DNA from 4 places in the Erwinia sp. LJJL01 genome. Region 2 is predicted to be linked to each of the others. Evidence: predicted binding sites of a transcription regulator. Region 2 holds the regulator's gene; each other region holds the start of a gene.
The links. The regulator PurR, encoded in region 2, represses purine synthesis genes. The targets are predictions, from matches to a motif close to CANGCAAACGTTTGCNTG.
Positions count from the first base shown of each region.

Region 1: the regulator PurR is predicted to act here: its motif matches at 2,098-2,115, upstream of carA (glutamine-hydrolyzing carbamoyl-phosphate synthase small subunit).
Region 3: the regulator PurR is predicted to act here: its motif matches at 3,082-3,099, upstream of ACLI4M_RS11490 (NCS2 family permease).
Region 4: the regulator PurR is predicted to act here: its motif matches at 2,231-2,248, upstream of ACLI4M_RS04400 (nucleoside-specific channel-forming protein Tsx).

Region 1 is NZ_CP178576.1:2,731,977-2,737,053, reverse strand. Features, by position in the region: gene carB (carbamoyl-phosphate synthase large subunit) at 1-720, opposite strand, end outside; gene carA (glutamine-hydrolyzing carbamoyl-phosphate synthase small subunit) at 739-1,875, opposite strand; gene dapB (4-hydroxy-tetrahydrodipicolinate reductase) at 2,345-3,166, opposite strand; gene ACLI4M_RS13520 (peptidoglycan recognition protein family protein) at 3,368-3,817, shown strand; gene ACLI4M_RS13515 (hypothetical protein) at 3,814-4,227, shown strand; gene ispH (4-hydroxy-3-methylbut-2-enyl diphosphate reductase) at 4,376-5,077, opposite strand, start outside.
Region 2 is NZ_CP178576.1:4,445,128-4,450,204, reverse strand. Features, by position in the region: gene punC (purine nucleoside transporter PunC) at 1-232, opposite strand, end outside; gene punR (DNA-binding transcriptional activator PunR) at 345-1,262, shown strand; gene purR (HTH-type transcriptional repressor PurR) at 1,287-2,312, opposite strand; gene ACLI4M_RS21760 (YnhF family membrane protein) at 2,608-2,697, shown strand; gene ACLI4M_RS21755 (C40 family peptidase) at 2,740-3,588, opposite strand; gene ACLI4M_RS21750 (Grx4 family monothiol glutaredoxin) at 3,959-4,297, shown strand; gene rnt (ribonuclease T) at 4,379-5,038, opposite strand.
Region 3 is NZ_CP178576.1:2,295,921-2,300,997, forward strand. Features, by position in the region: gene ACLI4M_RS11470 (diguanylate cyclase domain-containing protein) at 1-1,014, shown strand, start outside; gene soxS (superoxide response transcriptional regulator SoxS) at 1,016-1,408, opposite strand; gene soxR (redox-sensitive transcriptional activator SoxR) at 1,501-1,968, shown strand; gene ACLI4M_RS11485 (glutathione S-transferase family protein) at 2,011-2,673, shown strand; gene ACLI4M_RS11490 (NCS2 family permease) at 3,230-4,579, shown strand; gene ACLI4M_RS11495 (Na+/H+ antiporter) at 4,758-5,077, shown strand, end outside.
Region 4 is NZ_CP178576.1:773,676-778,752, forward strand. Features, by position in the region: gene ACLI4M_RS04390 (BamA/TamA family outer membrane protein) at 1-959, shown strand, start outside; gene ACLI4M_RS04395 (DUF4056 domain-containing protein) at 956-2,110, shown strand; gene ACLI4M_RS04400 (nucleoside-specific channel-forming protein Tsx) at 2,524-3,384, shown strand; gene speG (spermidine N1-acetyltransferase) at 3,665-4,231, shown strand; gene ACLI4M_RS04410 (hypothetical protein) at 4,273-4,692, opposite strand; gene ACLI4M_RS04415 (DUF2002 family protein) at 4,800-5,077, opposite strand, start outside.

The sequences.
Region 1 (5,077 bases), 1.7 Mb from region 2:
CATGGCATCAAAGTTTTCAATTGAACAGACGATGATGCAGTTGTCGTTTTTATCACGCACCACTTCCATCTCGTACTCTTTCCAGCCAATCAGCGACTCGTCAATCAGCAGCTCATTGGTCGGCGACAGATCGAGGCCGCGCTCGCAAATCTCTTCGAACTCTTCACGGTTGTATGCGATACCGCCACCGGTTCCGCCCATGGTAAAGGAAGGACGGATGATGCACGGGAAGCCGACGTCAGCGGCAACCGCCAGCGCTTCTTCCATGGTGTGCGCAATACCGGAACGCGCGGTGTCGAGGCCAATTTTCTTCATCGCCACGTCGAAACGACGACGGTCTTCAGCTTTATCAATCGCGTCCGCGGTGGCGCCGATCATGGTCACGCCGAACTCTTCCAGCACGCCCTGGCGCTCTAACTCCAGCGCACAGTTCAGCGCGGTCTGGCCGCCCATGGTGGGCAGCACCGCATCCGGACGCTCTTTCTCAATGATTTTGCGTACCACTTCCCAGTTAATCGGCTCGATGTAGGTGGCATCGGCCATATCCGGGTCGGTCATAATGGTAGCCGGGTTAGAGTTCACCAGGATAACGCGGTAACCCTCTTCACGCAGCGCTTTACACGCCTGCGCACCGGAGTAGTCGAATTCACAGGCCTGGCCGATTACGATCGGGCCAGCGCCAAGGATCAGGATGCTTTGTATGTCTGTACGTTTTGGCATTGTCTTTCTCTCCTGATCTTATTTAGAGGCTTTAATCAGTTCGATAAAGTGATCGAACAACGGTGCGGCATCGTGCGGCCCCGGGCTGGCTTCCGGGTGACCCTGGAAGCTGAACGCCGCTTTATCGGTGCGGTGGATGCCCTGCACCGTGTGGTCAAACAGCGAGGTGTGCGTCACGCGCAGGTTGGCCGGCAGGTTGCTGTCATCAACGGCGAAGCCGTGGTTCTGTGCGGTGATCATCACGGTGTTATTGTCGTGATCTTTCACCGGGTGGTTACCGCCGTGGTGGCCAAGCTTCATCTTCACGGTTTTCGCACCGCTTGCCAGCGCCAGCAGCTGATGGCCGAGGCATATGCCGAAGATCGGGATCTCGGTTTCCAGCAGGCGTTTAATCGCGGTAATGGCGTAGTCGCAAGGCTCCGGATCGCCAGGACCGTTGGAGAGGAACACCCCGTCCGGGTTGAGCTTCAGCACCTCTTCTGCCGGGGTCTGCGCCGGCACCACCGTCAGGCGGCAGCCGCGATCAACCAGCATACGCAAAATGTTGCGCTTCACGCCGTAGTCGTAGGCCACCACGTGGAATGGCAGGTCAGCAGCGGCTTTCTCGGCCGGCAGTTCGCCTTCCAGCGTCCAGCTGCCCTGCTGCCAGCTGTAAGGCTGTGCCACAGTCACTTCTTTCGCCAGATCCATCCCCTTCAGGCCCGGGAAAGCTTTGGCTTTTGCCAGGGCTTCGGCGGCGTCCAGTGCGTCTCCGGCGATGATGCAGCCGTTCTGCGCCCCTTTCTCACGCAGCAGACGGGTCAGCTTACGCGTATCGATATCGGCAATCGCGACAATGTTGTTGCGCGTCAGATAGTCAGACAGGCCTTCTTCATTGCGGTAGTTGCTGGCAATCAACGGCAGGTCGCGGATAACTAATCCCTGAGCGTGTACCTGAGTGGATTCTGCGTCAGCGGCGTTAGTGCCGACATTGCCGATATGGGGATAAGTGAGAGTGACGATCTGGCGGGAATAGGAAGGATCAGTGAGGATTTCTTGATAACCGGTCATTGAAGTGTTGAAAACAACTTCTCCCACTGCCGATCCGGTTGCCCCGATGGCCCGACCGTGGAATTGGGTTCCGTCTTCCAGAACCAAGAGCGCTGACTTAATCAAAACATCCTCCAGGGAATAAACAGTCACAATATCTGCATATTAATTCAGGTATGACCCCAAAATCAATGCAAAAACTGCCTGACTGCCCAGTTTTTGGCAAATTGGGCGCATTCTAATGATAGCCCTGGCGAAAGTCTACCCTGCGCGCCACTTTTTCTGCGTTTTTTAACTCACTGAGTGGAAAGTCGGATGATTTACCCTGAAAACAGCACATATCCTGGCAATAAAAACGGTTGCCTGCCAGCTTCTGCATTATTTCTGGTGTGACAGAGTAAAAAAGTGGACCAAATGGTCAAAATTAGCGTCATGAGTGAGTAAAAAAGAAGGGTAATATAACTTTATAGCAGCAATGATTAAATATTAATGACAAACAGCTATTTTCCTTAAAAATAAAAAGGGCAATAAAATTATTGCCCATCCAATCAAAACGTTATGATTGAAATAACCACATCACGATGGTGCACAACACTTATAAATCATCCAGGTTAAGCACGCTTCTCATGTCATGAAGACCACTTTTATGTGCCTTTAACCAGACAGCTGCACGAACTGCGCCATTAGCGAAGGTCATGCGGCTTGAAGCCTTGTGGGTAATCTCTACTCGCTCGCCAACATCAGCAAACATCGCGGTGTGCTCGCCGACGATATCCCCGGCGCGCACGGTGGCGAAACCGATAGTCTGCGCTTCACGCTCACCGGTGTGACCTTCACGCGCATAGACCGCATGCTCGTTCAGGTTCCAGTTCATCGCATCAGCAATGGCTTCCCCCATTGCCAGCGCCGTCCCTGATGGTGCATCAACCTTATGACGGTGGTGCGCTTCGATAATTTCGATATCCGCATAGTCACCCATCACTTTTGCCGCCTTCTCCAACAGCTTCAGCACCAGATTGACGCCAACGCTGAAATTAGCCGCAAATACGATACCAATCTCTTGCGCTGCGGCTTTGATCGCCGCTTTGCCTGCCTCATCAAAACCGGTGGTGCCAATCACCATCGCTTTCTTATGCTGACGGCAAAATGCCATATAGTGCAGCGTGCCTTCCGGGCGGGTGAAGTCGATCAGTACGTCGAAGTCATTAACCACGGCATCCAGATTGTCGCTGACCTTGATACCCAGTGCGCCACAGCCCGCCAGTTCACCGGCATCGGCGCCAACCAGCGATGAGCCAGCACGGACAATGGCTGCGCCCAGACGCGCCCCCTCAGCCTGTTCAGTTGCCTGAATCAGCTGACGCCCCATACGCCCTGCGGCTCCCACAATGGCGATACGGATTTCTGCATTACTCATAATTATTCATTCCTGACAGATGTCTATGCATGCAAAGCGCACCCAGATTAACCACGGGTTAACCCCTGCGCCACAACTAAAACCACATAATAAGAATTTTACGCCAGCGCGTGAGGATTATCAGTAAAACTGAATTTTTACTTACAGGCTGGATATGCCACCCGAAAACATCAGCCTGTCGTTCTCGCGGGTCAGATATGAATATACGTTATCATTGATAAAGACGGCACCATCTATCAAACCGCGTCGCTGTTCAGGGTGACTTATCACGTGGGGAGGATGCGCTCACGCTGCCTGATCACCCACAAAGGTGCCCCTGCCGAACTCAAAAAAGCTATTCAGTTAGAGAATGCCTGGCAAGTAAAGGCAATATCAGATCGTGAAAGGAAGAAAGAGTGGCCTGACCGTTTTCCAGCAAATACGGATTCTATTGGTATAGAGATTGTCGGAGAGACTTACCCGACCGATGATTTGAAAAACTATCCTGATGGGAAAATTTATGTGACGGTAAATCAGCCACAGTCTGAATCACTAAAATGGTTAATTGCCGAATTAAAAGACACACTTAAGATTAATACCAGCGAAATTTTCAGGCATCCTGAAATAGCCAGAAAAAACAAAACGGAAGCGAGCACAGTGAAATGGGAATGAAGAACTGTGATTTTAAAAGCTACATACTTCTGAGTTTATTGTTTCTCACTGGCTTCAGCGAGGCCCAATCGGTTTCGTCCGTGAACATTGTCAGCATCGGGCAAACGCTAAAGGAGGTAACAAATCCTTATGAAATCAGAGCCTGTAAAAAATTCAGGCCGACAAAAGAACAGGTGATCAACTTCTTTAACCATGCCTACCCCGTTGAAAGCCATTTCGCTGACGATACTCGCTACTCTTCATGTTATGCCCAGGGGGATGTTAAGTATGGCGATCAACTGCCAGGGAAATGGATGTTATTTTCCAGTGGTATTGCGCTGCTGGTTCTCAACGATGAACGCTCAGTAAACCTCTTCTACGATCACAACCAGTGGCATGACCCCAATGGCGGAACCTATGATATTAAATGAGCAGCACGGGGGCGACCAGAAAACAAGGTCTTCATCATGGCCGGTGGAAATCATCGGCACGGGGCGACCGGAAAACAAGGTCGCCCCCTACGGAAGAATCGCGATCAATGTAGGGGCGGACCCTCTTTTTCGGTCCGCCCGTTAGCGGTTAGTCGACCTGACGGACGTCAACGCGCAGCTCTTTCGGCACTTCAAACACGATATTCTCTTCACGGCCAATCAGCTCGACAGCATCGACGCCGCCCAGCTCATTGAGACGCTGGATCACCTGCTGCACCAGAATATCCGGCGCGGAGGCACCGGCAGTCACGCCAACACAGCCGACGCCGCGCACCCACTCTTCCTGAATATCATCAGCCGAGTCGATCAGGCGCGCCAGCTTACCAGCACGCTGTGCCAGCTCCGCCAGGCGGTTAGAGTTTGAAGAGTTCTTCGACCCCACCACCAGCACCACGTCCGCATCGCGTGCCAGCGTGCGCACCGCTTCCTGACGGTTGGTGGTGGCGTAGCAGATATCGTCCTTGCGCGGGCCAACAATCTTCGGGAAGCGCTCACGCAGGGCGTCAATCACCTCGTAGGTGTCATCCACCGACAGCGTGGTCTGCGTCATAAAGCACAGGTTATTTTCATCCTTAACCTGTAACTTCCAGACATCCGCAGGGGCTTCAACCAGATACATGCCGCCCTTCGGGTTACTGTACTGGCCCATGGTGCCTTCCACTTCCGGGTGACCGGCATGACCAATCAGGATAGCCTCGGTGCCTTTACGGCTGGCACGCGCCACTTCCATATGCACTTTGGTCACCAGCGGACAGGTGGCATCGAACAGCATCGTCAAGTCGCGCGCTTT
Region 2 (5,077 bases):
TCAGGCCCATCAGCAGCACGGGTTTACGGCCGATGCGATCGGAGAGTGGCCCCCAGATAAGCTGTGCGCAGGCGAAACCGGCGAGAAATATACTCAAGCTGGCGCTGATGGCACCCGCTTCACTGCCCAGGTCTTGCTGCATCACGCCAAATGCGGGCAGGTACATATCGGTAGCAAGGAAACCCAGCATGCTGAGCAGTGCCAGGTAAATCATAAAGCCTTTGGATCGCATTGTTTTAACTCTTATCAGACAAATTTTCACCGACGCAGTGTAATAGAGTGCCGACTGGCTTGTGAAACGCTAATATTCGTCAGGCGCATTGAAAAAAATTGAAGGCAAAGCTATGTGGTCTGAACATTCTCTGGAAGTTATTGATGCGGTTGCCAGAACCGGCAGTTTTACCGCTGCTGCGGCAGAACTGCATCGCGTGCCCTCTGCCGTCAGCTATACCGTACGTCAGATGGAGGAGTGGCTAGCCGTTAGCCTGTTTGAGCGGCGGCACCGCGACGTGGTGCTGACCGAAGCCGGGCGCGTATTCAGCGAAGAGGGCAGAGTTGTCATCAAAAAAATGCTCGCCACCCGTCGGCGCTGTCAACAGGTGGCTAACGGCTGGCGTGGGCAGATTAATATCGCGGTCGATCGTATTGTCCGTCCGGCGCGTACCCGGCAGCTGGTGGTGGATTTTTACCGCCACTTCCCGGATATGGAGCTGCATATTACGCCAGAGGTTTTCAACGGCGTTTGGGATGCGCTGGCGGACGGGCGCGTCGACGTGGCGATTGGCGCAACGCAGGCTATTCCTGTCGGCGGGCGTTTTGCTTTTCGCGATATGGGAAGTTTGAACTGGCGCTGTGTCGTGCTGGCCGGGCATCCGCTGCTTGGCCACAGCAGCCCGTTGAATGAAGAGTTGATACGCGAGTGGCCATCGCTGGTGCTGGAGGATACCTCCAGAGCCTTGCCAAAGCGCACTACCTGGACGCTGAATAACCAGCGGCGGCTGGTGGTGCCGGACTGGGATAGCGCGTTTGACTGCCTGCGCGCCGGATTATGCGTGGGTATGGTACCAGGGCACTTTGCTCAGCCGTGGCTGGAGCAGGGGGTGTTGTGCGAGCTGCCGCTTGCCGCCCCTTTTCCCGATAGCCCGTGCTGCCTGAGTTGGTCAGAGCAGAGCGTCTCCCCGGCGTTAAGCTGGCTGCTGGAACATCTGGGCAGTACCGAAACGCTTAACGCCGAGTGGCTAAGTGAAACCGTACCAGGGTGACGTTGCGCAACATCACCCTGAGGATTAACGACGGTAATCGCGGAATGGGCCATCGGCCACTGAACGGCGCTCAATCAGCGAAGGGTGCACCTCAATGGTCTGAGGCTCTTCACGCTTGCTGGTAATTCTGTCGAGCAGCATATCAAAGGCAGTTTCACCCAGACGCTCTTTTGGCTGGTGGACGGTGGTGAGCGCCGGCGTGAAGTAGCGCGCGTTGCGCACGTTGTCATAACCGATCACCGAAATATCCTGTGGCACACGCAGGCCCATCTCATCAGCGGCACAGATAGCCCCCATTGCCATGATATCGCCACCGCAGAAGATCGCCGTCGGGCGCTGCTTCTGTGACAAAATCTGCTGCATGGCGCGGTAGCCGGATTCCGGTTCGAAGTCACCCTGCACCAGCCACTCATCGCGCAGGCTGATGCCGGCTTCGTTAAGAGCCTTGATAAAGCCAGCATGGCGGCCGCCGCCGGTGTTGCGCTCCAGCTGCCCCGGGATCGCGCCAATATCACGATGCCCACGTTCAATCAGATAGCGCCCGGCAAGGTAGCCACCTTCGAAAGCGTTATCCAGTACGGTATCAGTGAAGTCGCCGCGCGATTCACCCCAGTCCATTACCACCATGGGGATATTACGATTGTCTTCCAGCATGGAAATCAGCTCATCGGGGTATTCTGAGCACATCACCAGCAGGCCATCAACGCGCTTTTGCGCCATCATCGACAGATAAGCCTGCTGCTTCTGGATGTCGTTGTGCGCATTGCCGAGGATCAGCGTATAACCTTTAGCAAAGCAACGGTTTTCAATGGCTTCGATAATCTCGGCAAAATAGGGGGCTTCGCTGGACGTTGCCAGCAGGCCAATAGTTTTGGTGTGGTTAACCTTCAGACTACGTGCAACGGCGCTGGGAGAATAGTGCAATTCTTTGATTGCCGTCCATACCGCTTCACGCGTCTCTTCAGCTACAAAGCGCGTTTTATTGATTACATGGGAAACGGTGGTGGTGGAAACACCGGCGCGCTTTGCCACATCCTTAATTGTTGCCATTAAACTCGTACTCCTGGCGTTATCGTAACACTCTGATAACTAATTGGTTAAACGTTTGCCTAAACACCGCCATTTCTGGCCGCCCAGAATAATGATGGATGCTGTCTCAAAGGGTCAGGATGGGGTTAAATCGTCCGTAGAGTGACATGCGGTGCTGAGTAAAATCACTTCCGTGCTTGTTGCGCAACGGAAAAGAGGAATTCTAGCAAGGCTGCGCAAAGAAAACGAGATTTTTACGGGCTACTGTGGGAAAATCTATTGGCTTACTTTAAACAGGGTTATTAAGGGGGGGGAAATGAATACCGATATGAAAATGACACTGCTGACGGTTGTGGGTTCACTGCTGATGATTATTGCGTTTAGCATCACGGCAGTAATGCACTAAGTTTCACCGGGAGGAGGTCGCTCCTCCCGTTCTCTTTAGCGTTTAACGAATGGTTTTCGGTGTCATCATGCGCCGGGCACCAATGTAGTGCTCCTGCCAGTAGTCTTCCGTCAGCGCGCTCACCTGGATATCTTTGCCGGTGCGTGGTGACTGGATAAATTTCCCACCGCCCAGATAGACGCCCACATGGTCGGCAGTGCCGCGACCATTAATGCGGAAAAATACCAAATCGCCTTTTTCCAACTCATCGCGTTTGATCGAGGCCGCGTCACGCAGGTGATACATTTCATTCGCGGTACGTGGGATCTTAAACTTCACTAAATCTTTATAGGCATACCAAACCAGCCCACTGCAGTCGAAGCCGGTTTTTGGCGAGGTTCCGCCCCACTGGTAGGGTTTCCCTAGCTGACCCATCAGTTTATTCATCGCTGTCTCACGAGCTTTCTGATAGCGCGCGCGGTGAGCTTTACTCAGCTTGAGCGGCGCATCGGTACTCTCTGCTACGCGCGATTCGAGTTTTTTATCTGCACGCTGGCGACCGTAGCGTTTTTTACCTTCGTTCTTAGCCAGCTTTTTAGCCGTGGTTTTGGTTTTTGCGACGTTAATCTTTTTTACCGGCTCAGCAGCGGGTTTCTTTTTCAGCTTAAGTTTTTGCGCAACGGTTGTACGCGTGGTTTTGGCTGGTTGTTTGCTCTTTTTGCTGAGGGGTTCTTTGACTTTTTTGGTTGAGGCGGCTTTAACCGGGCGGCGTTTACGCCGGTCATCCTTACTGGCAGCGCTGCTATCAACTTTATGTTGATTTGCATTAATAGGAGCATGTGGCGATGCGTGCGCCAGGTTCAAAAATAGCTGAGCAAAGGCCAGCAGAATGAGTGTGATGAGTGAACGCATTGTTCTCATTAACAGTTTGTGCGCTGCAAAACACTGCAACACAGCCAGAAAAAGTGATTTCTGCGCTAAAGCAGAAGGTTGGACCGATTCTAATCTAACTTCTTAACAAAAGGTAAGGTCTTTTTTGTTTCAATAATACAGATCAAGTAAACGCTTTGAAATTGAGCACAATCAGGTGGTTAAGTCAGCGGTTACTGCACTTTCGCGCATGACAGAGGGAGAATTGATGATAAGAAAATGTTATTTTGTCACCATCACCTGTTCCACGACAGCGCACAGGCTGACGCTGTTGCTGAAAATGTCATTTTCATCGCCTGGACAGAATCGCTACAATAACTAAACACGAAGTATCGTATTGAGGAAGGCATTTATGAGTACTGTTGAAAAAATTCAGCGCCAGATTGCAGAAAACCCGATCCTGCTGTATATGAAAGGCTCCCCGAAACTGCCAAGCTGCGGCTTCTCCGCGCAGGCTGTTCAGGCGCTTTCAGCCTGCGGCGAGCGTTTCGCCTATGTTGATATTCTGCTGAACCCGGACATCCGTGCTGAAATGCCGAAGTATGCCAACTGGCCGACCTTCCCACAGCTGTGGGTTGACGGTGAGCTGGTCGGCGGCTGCGATATCATCATTGAAATGTACCAGCGCGGCGAACTGCAGAGTCTGATTAAAGAAACTGCGGCAAAGTATCCGAGCGAAGCGTCTGAATAAGCGTTAAAGCTTGAGAGTGCACCCAAAATAAAAACCGGAGCCAAATGGCTCCGGTTTTTTTTTATCTTTCAATCAGCGCGTTTAAGCCTGCTGTTGATCATCGGCGCTGGCGGGCAACGGCCAGCCGCCCAGACGTTTCCAGCGATTAACCAGTTCACAGAACAGATCCGCGGTCTGCAGCGTGTCATACAGTGCGGAGTGTGCCTGGGTATTATCAAAAGCGATGCCGGCAGTGGTGCAGGCTTTAGCCAGAACGGTTTGCCCCAGCACCAGACCACTCAATGCCGCCGTATCAAAGGTGACAAACGGATGGAAAGGGTTGCGCTTCAGGCTGGCGCGCTCGGCGGCGGCGTTCATAAAGTTCAGGTCGAAAGTTGCGTTGTGTGCCACCATGATCGCCCGGTTACAGCCCTGATCCTTCACGCCTTTACGCACCAGTTTGAAAATCGCATGCAGCGCTTCGTACTCGCTCACTGCGCCGCGCAAAGGGTTGTTCGGGTCGATGCCGTTGAACGCCAGCGCTTCGGGTTGCAGAACTGAGCCGACAAAGGGTTCGACATGGAAGTGCAGCGTCTCATCTTTTTCCAGCCAGCCATTGTCGTCCATCTTAAGCGTGACCGCAGCGATTTCCAGTAAAGCGTTAGTTTTGGCATCAAAACCGGCGGTTTCAACGTCAATCACCACTGGATAAAAACCGCGAAAACGGCTGCTCAGGGTGTTCAGTTCATTCGATTCAGACATCGGCATCTCATAGGCGGAAAAAAGGCAGCGCACATTATG
Region 3 (5,077 bases), 2.1 Mb from region 2:
GGGCGCATTTATAACGCGAACCTGCAGCTGCTCGCCAGCTGGCAGCAGCCGGGCAAGGCAGAGCACAGCGGGCTGAGCGCTGCCGTGTCGCGCTGGCTGTTTCCGCAACCGGTAAGCGCGCCGGTGATGCTGCATCGGCAGGAAATTGGCCGGGTGTGGATCAGCGGCGATGCGACTCGCGTGCTGCACTATCTGTGGCAGGCACTGCTGTGGCTAAGCGGCAGCCTGTTTGTCACCGCGCTGGTGGCGTGTGCGCTGTCGAACCGCATGCATGCGGGGATCCTCCTGGGCCTGCAAAATATCGCCTCCGTTGCCCACGATGTGCGCCGCCGACGGGCATTTTCCCTGCGCGTGCCGTCATCGTCGATTGCAGAGCTGAACAAGCTAAGCGGCGACTTTAACAGCCTGCTCGACGAGCTGGATAACTGGCAGCGCCATCTGAAGCGTGAAAATGACACGCTGGCCCACCAGGCGCTGCACGATTCCCTGACCGGCCTGCCCAACCGCAAGGCGTTTGAGCAGCAGCTGGCGACGCTGATGCAGGATGCGCTGGCGCGCAAGCAGGTTGGCGTGCTGTTTATTGACGGCGACCGCTTCAAGCAGGTCAACGATCGTTTCGGCCACGCGGCGGGGGACTACGTGCTGACCGTCACCGCGCAGCGGCTGCGCGCCAGTTTACCCGCGTATAATTTGGTGGCGCGTCTCGGCGGCGATGAGTTTGCCGTGCTGCTGCCAACGGTAGAGCGCGAGGAGCAGGTGGCTCAGGTGGCGCGCAACATCCTTGATGCGATGGCGCTGCCGATCCCTCTGCCGGAAGGTACGCGGGTAAGGCAGGCGCTAAGCATCGGCGTGGCGCTGGCTAAAAATCACCGTTCGGCCGAGTCGCTGCTGGCGCAGGCCGATGCGGCGATGTATCACATCAAGGAGATGGGCGGTGGCTGGTACCTGTCGCCCTCGTACTGGGGGCAGGAGGCGCAGGGGCTGCCACCGTCAATCGCAGTGGCGTCGCGCTGATTCAGTTGCGCAGCCCGCTGCTTGAGTAGTCGCTGCAGTCGACGTTCCAGCTGCTGCGCTGTAAAGACTGGCGGCGCATAGCGTGGCGATAAGCGGTTGGCGTCTGTGAGAACTGGCGGCGGAACACGCGTGAGAAGGTCTGCTGCGAGTCATAGCCATACTGCATAGCGATATCAAACACCGGGCGCTGGGTCTGACGCAGGGCTTCTGCGGCCAGCGTCAGGCGGCGTTCGCGAATATAGTTGCCCAGCGTCTGCCTGGTGACGGTGCGGAACATACGCTGCAGGTGCCATTTCGAATATCCCGATTTTGCCGCCACTTCATCTATCGACAACGTCTTATCCAGGTTGTTATCAATCCAGTGGGTCAGGGTGTTGATGATGTCGTCATGCATTCCTTTTTCTCCCAGGTCTTGTGCGTCAAACGGTCGCGGTCTCAATGGTTGCTGAGTATAATTCCTCAAGTTAACTTGAGGTAAAGGGCCAAATGAAAAAAAGTCTCAACAATCCCAACAAGCGAGAACTGACCCCCGGCGACGTGGCGCAGCGCTGCGGCGTGGCGGTCTCCACGCTGCACTTCTATGAAAGCAAAGGATTAATTAGCAGCTATCGTAACCCCGGCAACCAGCGGCGTTACACGCGCGACGTGCTGCGGCGCGTGGCGGTGATCAAGATTGCCCAGCGCATCGGTATTCCGCTGGCGACCATCAGCGACAGTCTGATGCAGTACCCGCCGGGCAAACGCATGTCGCCAAAAGAGTGGGCGGTGCTGTCGCAGCAGTGGCGTGTAGAGCTGGATCGCCGCATCGAGACGCTGACCCATCTCAGAGACGACCTCGACGGCTGCATCGGCTGTGGCTGCCTGTCGATGGAGGACTGCCCGCTGCGCAACCCGGGCGACAGGCTGAGCGAGCAGGGCACCGGCGCGATCCTGCTGGATGTGAAAGGGCCATAAACTCCTATACTTAGAGTTTGTTCACCGCTTGAAGGAGTGGCTATGATCACCGTGCATCATCTGAATAATTCGCGCTCGCAGCGTGTGCTGTGGCTGCTGGAAGAGCTGGAAGTGCCCTACCAGATCAAGCGTTACCAGCGCGAAGCCAGCATGCTGGCCCCCGCCGAGCTGAAAAAAGTGCATCCGCTGGGGAAATCCCCGGTTATCACCGACGGAAATCGCGTGGTGGCCGAGTCCGGCGCGATCCTCGAATACCTGGAAGCCCACTATGACGCAGAAAATCGGCTGAAACTTTTCGATGAGGAGGAGGTGATCCAGTCGCGCTACTGGCTACACTACGCGGAAGGCTCACTGATGCCGCTGCTGGTGATGAAGCTGATCTTCAGCCGCATGGGGCAGGCTCCGGTGCCGTGGCTGCTGCGCCCGATCGGCAGTGCCTTTGGCAAAGGGGTACAGAAAGGCTATCTCAATCCACAGATCGCGACTCACCGCCAGTTTATTGAGCAGCACCTGACCAGCCATCAGTGGTTTGCCGGCAGCCGCTTCAGCATTGCCGATGTGCAAATGAGTTTTCCGCTACAGGCGCTGACCGCACGCGGAGGCGCCGCCGACAGCCCGGCGATTCAGGCATGGCTGCAAAAAGTGCAGGCGCGTGCCGCCTGGCAGCGCGCTCTGCAGCAGGGTGGCGAAATTAACCTCTCCTGAATCTTTTTCTCCCCCTGACGCATAAAGGTTTCACCCAGCCTGCATCGTGCCATAGCCATAAGAAAGCGCTATTACGATGCAGGCACGCTCCCCCGCTACTATTATCCCCGTCATACTTCAAGCTGCAGATGCGTTGGCCGCATTACTCGACCCATCCGTGGGTCTCGCCCTTTCAGGGCTGCTGTGAACAGCGTTCAAATCTGCTCCATGCAGATTTGTCGCTCACCCGAATCACTTACGGAAGTCAAGCTCATCGGGATTTACTCGTTTGCCGCCTTCCTGCAGCCAGAATTATTTAGGGGATATTTTGCTGAGATCCGCTTAACAGGTGTTGAAAATGCACCAATAAACACCGGATAATCGTTTGCTCACAAATAAGCACTGCAATTACGCGGTTTTTTGCGTGGAATAGAAAACGTTTGCCTTTATCCGGTCAGCGCCTCGCCCTGAGGTTTTTTGTACCGCGTATATTGTGCCAGGGATGCAAATGTTGGACGCCGCTGGGTAACAGCGGTACTGCGCAGCGATAACTCATAAGAAAGCTCAGGGGATTACTATGTCGACTCCTTCTCAACCGGCCAGCGGCTCTTTAGACGCCTGGTTCAAAATCTCTGCGCGCGGCAGTAGCGTGCGCCAGGAAGTCTTAGCCGGACTCACCACCTTCCTTGCGATGGTTTACTCGGTGATCGTGGTGCCTTCAATGCTGGGCAAAGCCGGTTTCCCACCGACCGCCGTGTTCGTCGCGACCTGCCTGGTGGCCGGTTTCGGCTCGCTGCTGATGGGCCTGTGGGCCAACCTGCCGATGGCGATTGGCTGTGCTATCTCACTGACGGCATTTACCGCCTTCAGCCTGGTGCTGGGCCAGCATATCAGCGTTCCGGTGGCACTCGGTGCGGTATTCCTGATGGGGGTGCTGTTTACGCTGATTTCCGCCACCGGTATCCGCGCGTGGATTTTGCGTAACCTGCCGATGGGCGTGGCGCACGGCACCGGCGTGGGTATTGGCCTGTTCCTGCTGCTGATTGCGGCGGATGGCGTTGGCCTGGTGGTGAAAAACCCGGGCCCAGGCCTGCCGGTTACGCTGGGTCACTTCCCCTCCTTCCCGGTGGTGATGACGCTGCTTGGTCTGGCGGTGATTTTCGGCCTGGAAAAACTGCGGGTGCCGGGCGGCATCCTGCTGACGATTATTGCTATCTCGGTGATTGGTCTGATCTTCGACCCGGCGGTGAGCTATCAGGGGCTGTTCGCGATGCCAAGCCTGAGCGATGCGCAGGGTAACTCGCTGCTGTTCAGCCTTGATATTCTTGGCGCGCTGAAACCGGCGGTGCTGCCAAGCGTGCTGGCGCTGGTGATGACGGCGGTGTTTGACGCCACCGGTACCATCCGCGCGGTGGCTGGCCAGGCAAATCTGCTGGACAAAGATAACCAGATTATTAACGGCGGCAAGGCACTGACCACCGACTCACTGAGCAGCATCTTCTCCGGTCTGGTCGGCGCCGCACCTGCGGCCGTGTATATCGAATCGGCAGCGGGCACGGCGGCGGGCGGTAAAACCGGTCTGACGGCGATTGTGGTTGGCGTGCTGTTCCTGATGATCCTGTTCCTGTCGCCGCTGGCCTATCTGGTCCCTGGCTATGCCACGGCGCCTGCGCTGATGTACGTTGGCCTGCTGATGCTGAGCAACGTGTCGAAAATTGATTTCAGCGACTTCGTGGATGCGATGTCCGGCCTGCTGGCTGCGGTATTTATCGTGCTGACCTGTAATATCGTCACCGGCATCATGCTCGGTTTCGGCGCCCTGGTCATCGGCCGTATCTTTGCCGGCGAGTGGCGCAAGCTGAATGCGGGCACGGTGATCATTGCCGTGGCCCTGGTCGCTTTCTATGCCGGCGGTTGGGCGATTTAATCCTGTTTCGGGGCCGAATTCGTCGGCCCCACCTTCAGATGTCACTGAATTTCTCCTCTATACGCACATCCTGTTTCTAAACATTTTCTTAATTTGTTTTACTATCATTCAGGACATGATCATCATCATGTTCGTGGTTGTTTTTTACCCACCGGAAGACGTATAAAGAAAGGAAAGCATGGAAATCTTCTTCACCATCCTCATTTTGACGCTGGTTGTTTCGCTGTCCGGCGTTGCTGCACGCATCATTCCGTTTCAAATTCCCCTGCCGCTGGTGCAGATCGCCATGGGCGCGCTGCTGGCGTGGCCGACCTTTGGTCTGCATGTCGACTTTGACCCGGAGCTGTTTTTAGTCCTGTTTATCCCGCCGCTGCTGTTTGCCGATGGCTGGAAAACCCCAACCAGTGAGTTTCTGCACCACGGGCGCGAGATCCTCGGCCTGGCGCTGGTGCTGGTACTGATTACCGTGGTCGGTATCGGCTATCTGATTTACTGGCT
Region 4 (5,077 bases), 1.1 Mb from region 2:
CGGAACTGGGCATCGGTATTGGCGTTGCGGCTGTCGGGTTGTACCGGCCCGATCGGCAGCAGGAAAACACACCGCTCTCGTCGCTGGCTCTGACAGGCTTTGTCAGTTCGACCGGGGCTTTCGGCTTCGGGTACGAGAATGACACCTTTTTTCACCATGACCAGTGGCGGTTTTATATCGAGGGTGACCTCAGCCATCGCCCGCTCTACTACTGGGGGCGGGGCTATCGTGAAGGGCGCCATCGCCACGACAGGCAAAAATATGACTCCAGCCGTTTTAACGCCACGCCACAGCTGCTTTATCGGCTGCGCGCCAACACCTATGCCGGGCTTGGCTGGGCGGTTTCATGGGAGCGTGCTTCCGCGTTGCAGGATAAGCCATCGGGCGGCTTTTCGCGCCATCCCGTCGCGCTGGATCAGCTAAACTCCGGCTTCAGCCTGCTGTTCAGCTATGACACGCGCGATTTTATCGCTAATCCGTCGCAGGGGCAGGTGTTGAGCATCCATTACACTGATTACCTCCCTTCGCTGGGCAGCGATAACCGCCTTAAGGTCTGGGATCTGCAGTATGACCGTTACCACCCGCTTAATGACTCCACGCTGCTGGCCTGGGAGCTGTATAGCCGCCTCGCGACCGGGCAGGTGCCGTGGACCATGCTGGGTTCGCTGGGCGACAGTCGCCACCTGCGCGGCTATTATCAGGGGCGCTTTCGCGCGCGAAATATTGTGACTACCCAGCTCGAACTGCGGAAAAAACTGAGCTGGCGCCATGGCGTGGTGGGCTGGGTCGGCGCGGGCAGCATGTCTCAGCGCCCGAGTGAAGTGCTGGATGGCCACTGGCTCCCTTCGATTGGGGTTGGCTACCGCTTCGAGTTTAAAAAACGGATGAATGTGCGGCTTGATTACGGTGTCGGTCAGCGCAGCTCCGGTTTCTATTTCCAGGTTGGTGAAGCATTTTGATCGCGCGTCTCTTACTCGCGTTCAGCCTGTTGCTGGCAGGCTGCCAGGCTCCACCTCTGGAGAACCGGCCGTTTAACGCGGTGAATTTACAGGGCCCGGCCACAGTCGCCAGCCAGGTCTGGCCGGTGATAGCCAGGCTGCCCGCACCGCAGGGCCTGCGCCCCTGCTGCGCCTTCGGTTATAACGTGCGGGCAAAAGTGCTGGGTATTCCCGTTCCAGGATTCAAAATCGGCAACGTCATCGCCCCGGACGATAGCGGTCAGCATCACTATAATGACCACTTACTGAGTATCCTCAGCACGCTGAGCGGTCTGAATCGCGAACATGACGGCATCATCTATACGCTGCGCGGCGGTTTTATCGATCTCGCCCACGTGCGCGATACCGCCGATAATACCCTGTGGCTATTCAGCCAGATCTGGCCGCGCCTCGGCCAGGCTTTCACCGTCAGGCTTGATGATGAGCTGGGGCAGCGCACGATCCGCCTGTGGCCGTTTACCCCGCCCGCGACTGCGCTTGCGCGCTACCATCTGGCCGTGATGATGGCCGCTCAGCTGGCTTATCAGCTGGCGGTGTGGCATGAGGTGGCGCAGTGGTACGGTTTTGAGTCGGTACCTGGCTACCCTGAAGCCGTGTCGGCATTTTCACCGGAAGACCTCTATTCCAACCTGCTTGGCGCGCGCCTTGCCAGCGACCTGTTGAACCATGGCGGCGCCAGCACGCTCAGGCAGTATCAGCGTACAATGGCGCAGGCAATCCCGCAGGCGCTGGCGCAGCTTGAGGCAGTCAGCCCGCAGCAGACCCGTTTTCACTTCGATATGCTCGACGGCAAGTGGTGGAATAGCCGCTGCCGCCTGCCGGATAAATTCCTGGTACGCCGGCGCAACTATCTTACTGGCGCCCTGCGCTACCCTACCCGCCCGGCCGAGCGCGTGCCGATGCTGTGGCTGACGCTACCCGACAGCTTTCATGGCCAACCGCTCAGCGCTTTCGCCCGGCTGGAGATCTGGCCCGGTAACAATATGAAACAGCTGGCCGCGCCCAAAAGCCCCAGGATTTTCTATCGCTTTGCCGATTTTGCCACGCTGGCGCAGCAGGCAAAAGAGGTCGACCGCCGCCGGCTGCTGCGTATCGGCCAGCGCTGTAAATGAGTATTTTATCGCCATTATCGCGTTGTTTTTCATAAGATAAAGTTATGTCTTAGCGTTCATTTTTTGCCCTCGCCGTTAGCCCCTGGATCGCTGCTTGCTGCTTTCCGCTGCCGATCTCACCAGGCAACCGATTACGCTGGCGAGAAAGCAGGCAAAAGCCCTTTTGCCAGAAAGTTCCCCTCCACACGCCAATAAACGTGATACACATCACACTTTAACTGAATTGAAATGAAACAGAATTTGACAAGTGTGAGCGATCTCTATTTCCTTATAGCCTGTTCGCGGCACACTGCCGCTGCATTCAAGGCGGGTGTTTTCGTCGCATCAATAATCACCCATCGTCGCCCGTAGAAACCGTAACCCGATCGTCGTGCTGGCTGCCGCGCAGGGTCACAGAGCATGTGGTAATAATAATGAAATATAAAATTATGATGGCTGGTGCGCTGGCCGCGCTCTCTTATACCAACGTTTCTTTTGCACAAGATAGCAACCCGGAATATGTTTCTGACTGGTGGCACCAGAGCGTAAACGTGGTGGGCAGCTATCACACCCGCTTCGGGCCGCAGCTGAATAATGACCTGTATCTGGAATATGAAGCCTTCGCCCACAAAGACTGGTTCGATTTCTACGGCTATATCGACGTACCTAAATTCTTCGGCGTGGGTAACGGCAATGACGTTGGCGCATGGGACGATGGCTCACCGTTCTTTATGGAGATCGAACCGCGCTTCTCGATCGACAAACTGACCGGCACCAGCCTGGCATTCGGTCCGTTTAAAGAGTGGTACTTCGCGAATAACTATATCTACGATATGGGTGACAATAAGGCCAACCGCCAGAATACCTGGTATATGGGCCTGGGCACCGATATCGACACCCATTCTGATATCGGCCTGTCGCTGAACGTGTATGCGAAATATCAGTGGGAAAACTACACTGCTGCCAACGAAGACAGCTGGGACGGTTACCGCTTCAAGGTGAAATACTTTGTGCCGCTGACCCAGGTTTGGGGCGGCAACCTGAGCTATATCGGCTTTACCAACTTTGACTGGGGTTCTGACCTCGGTGATACCGCAGGCCGCAGCAGCAACTCGATTGCTTCCAGCCATATTCTCTCGCTGGGCTATGACCACTGGCACTACTCGTTCGTGGCGCGTTACTTCCACAACGGCGGCCAGTGGGAAGATGGCACCGAGCTGAACTTCGGCAAGGGCAACTTTAACGTGAAGTCGAACGGCTTCGGTTATTACGTGGTGGTGGGTTACAACTTCTGATAACCCGCTGCGGGCCGATCGAAACAAAAGATCGGCCCCTACGTACTGCCTGGATCGCGGGCCGATCGAAACAAAAGATCGGCCCCTACGTACTGCCTGGATCGCGGGCCGATCGAAACAAAAGATCGGCCCCTACGTATTGCCTGGATTGCGGGCCGATCGAAAAAGAGGATCGGCCCCTACAAACGATGATTCAACGCGCCTGAAGGCGCGTTTTTTTTGTGCCCGCTAAAACGCTATACTCGGGCCGGCAATATTGCCTCTGCAAAAAGGAATTTTTATGTCTGCGAAGTCCGTCGACCACAGCGTTAAGCTGCGCCCGCTGGAGCGTGAAGATCTGCGTTTTGTCCATCAGTTAGACAACAACGCCAGCGTGATGCGCTACTGGTTTGAGGAGCCGTATGAGGCCTTTGTTGAGCTGTCTGACCTTTACGACAAGCATATTCATGACCAGAGTGAACGGCGTTTTGTGGTGGAACATGACGGCAGCAATGCCGGGCTGGTAGAACTGGTGGAGATCAACCATATCCACCGTCGCGCCGAGTTTCAGATCATTATTGCCCCGAGTCATCAGGGTAAAGGATTGGCAACAAAGGCGGCCAGACTGGCGATGGATTACGGTTTTTCGGTGCTGAACCTCTATAAACTTTACCTGATCGTCGATAAAGAGAACGCCAAGGCCATTCATATTTATCGCAAGCTGGGTTTTGAGATTGAAGGGGAGCTGATCCACGAATTCTTTATCAACGGCGAGTACCGCAATACCATTCGCATGTGTATTTTCCAGCATCAGTATCTGGAACGCTTCCGGCCACCGCACGCCATGGTCAATCCAACGGCGCAGTAAACCATCAGGCCGGATCGCTCCGGCCTGAATCGTTTATCCGCTTAGCCGCGCGCGCCCACCGGGTTCATGATGGTTTGCAGGATTTCCGGCTCAATTTTATACATTCCCCCGTAGAACGGGTCCACCACCAGCCAGCCGGGGAAGCCAAGCAGGGGAATATTGCCGAGCAGATACCACAGATTCGGGCTCTCTTTCAGCGGCAGGGTTTGCGGCACGTAGCCAGGCCGTTCCAGCATCACCCGGTATTTTTTCTTGCCGAAGTAGCTGCCGTTCGACTTAAGAAGGCTGACGGTTTTTGGCGTATAGCCTTCAGCCACCGCGATGCCCGTCTCATCCTGCACCACAAACTTCACCCCCGGGGGCTGAGTTTGCAGGGTCACATCCTGACGCTCACTGCCGACAATCGTCGCGCATCCACTTAACATCCACGCTGCTGCCAGCGCTGCTATCAGCCGTTTCATGGTTAACCTGCTTTTATCCCAACATGACAGTAGTCTAAGCGTTGCGTGGACAAACAAGCGGGCTAATAGCGTATGAATTGGGCGCTTATTCCAGCCTTGGCCACCAGTCAGCCAAACATCTTTTCCAGATAGCGCTCAAGTGCCATGCGCGAGCTGAAGCCGTGGGGGATGCCGTAATGGTCGTTCGATTCCCCGGCCAGATACATCGGGAAACGCACATAGTGGTCGCAGGTTTTCACGTCTGATGATGCCAGTGCCAGCGACTGGCTGCGCTCCTTTAACGTCGGGTGGATCACCAGTGCCGTCCGCCCGAGGCGCGCCTCGCGATTGACGTAGACATAGTCTTCACCACGACGATAACCGTAGGTTTTTGTGGTAACCGCGT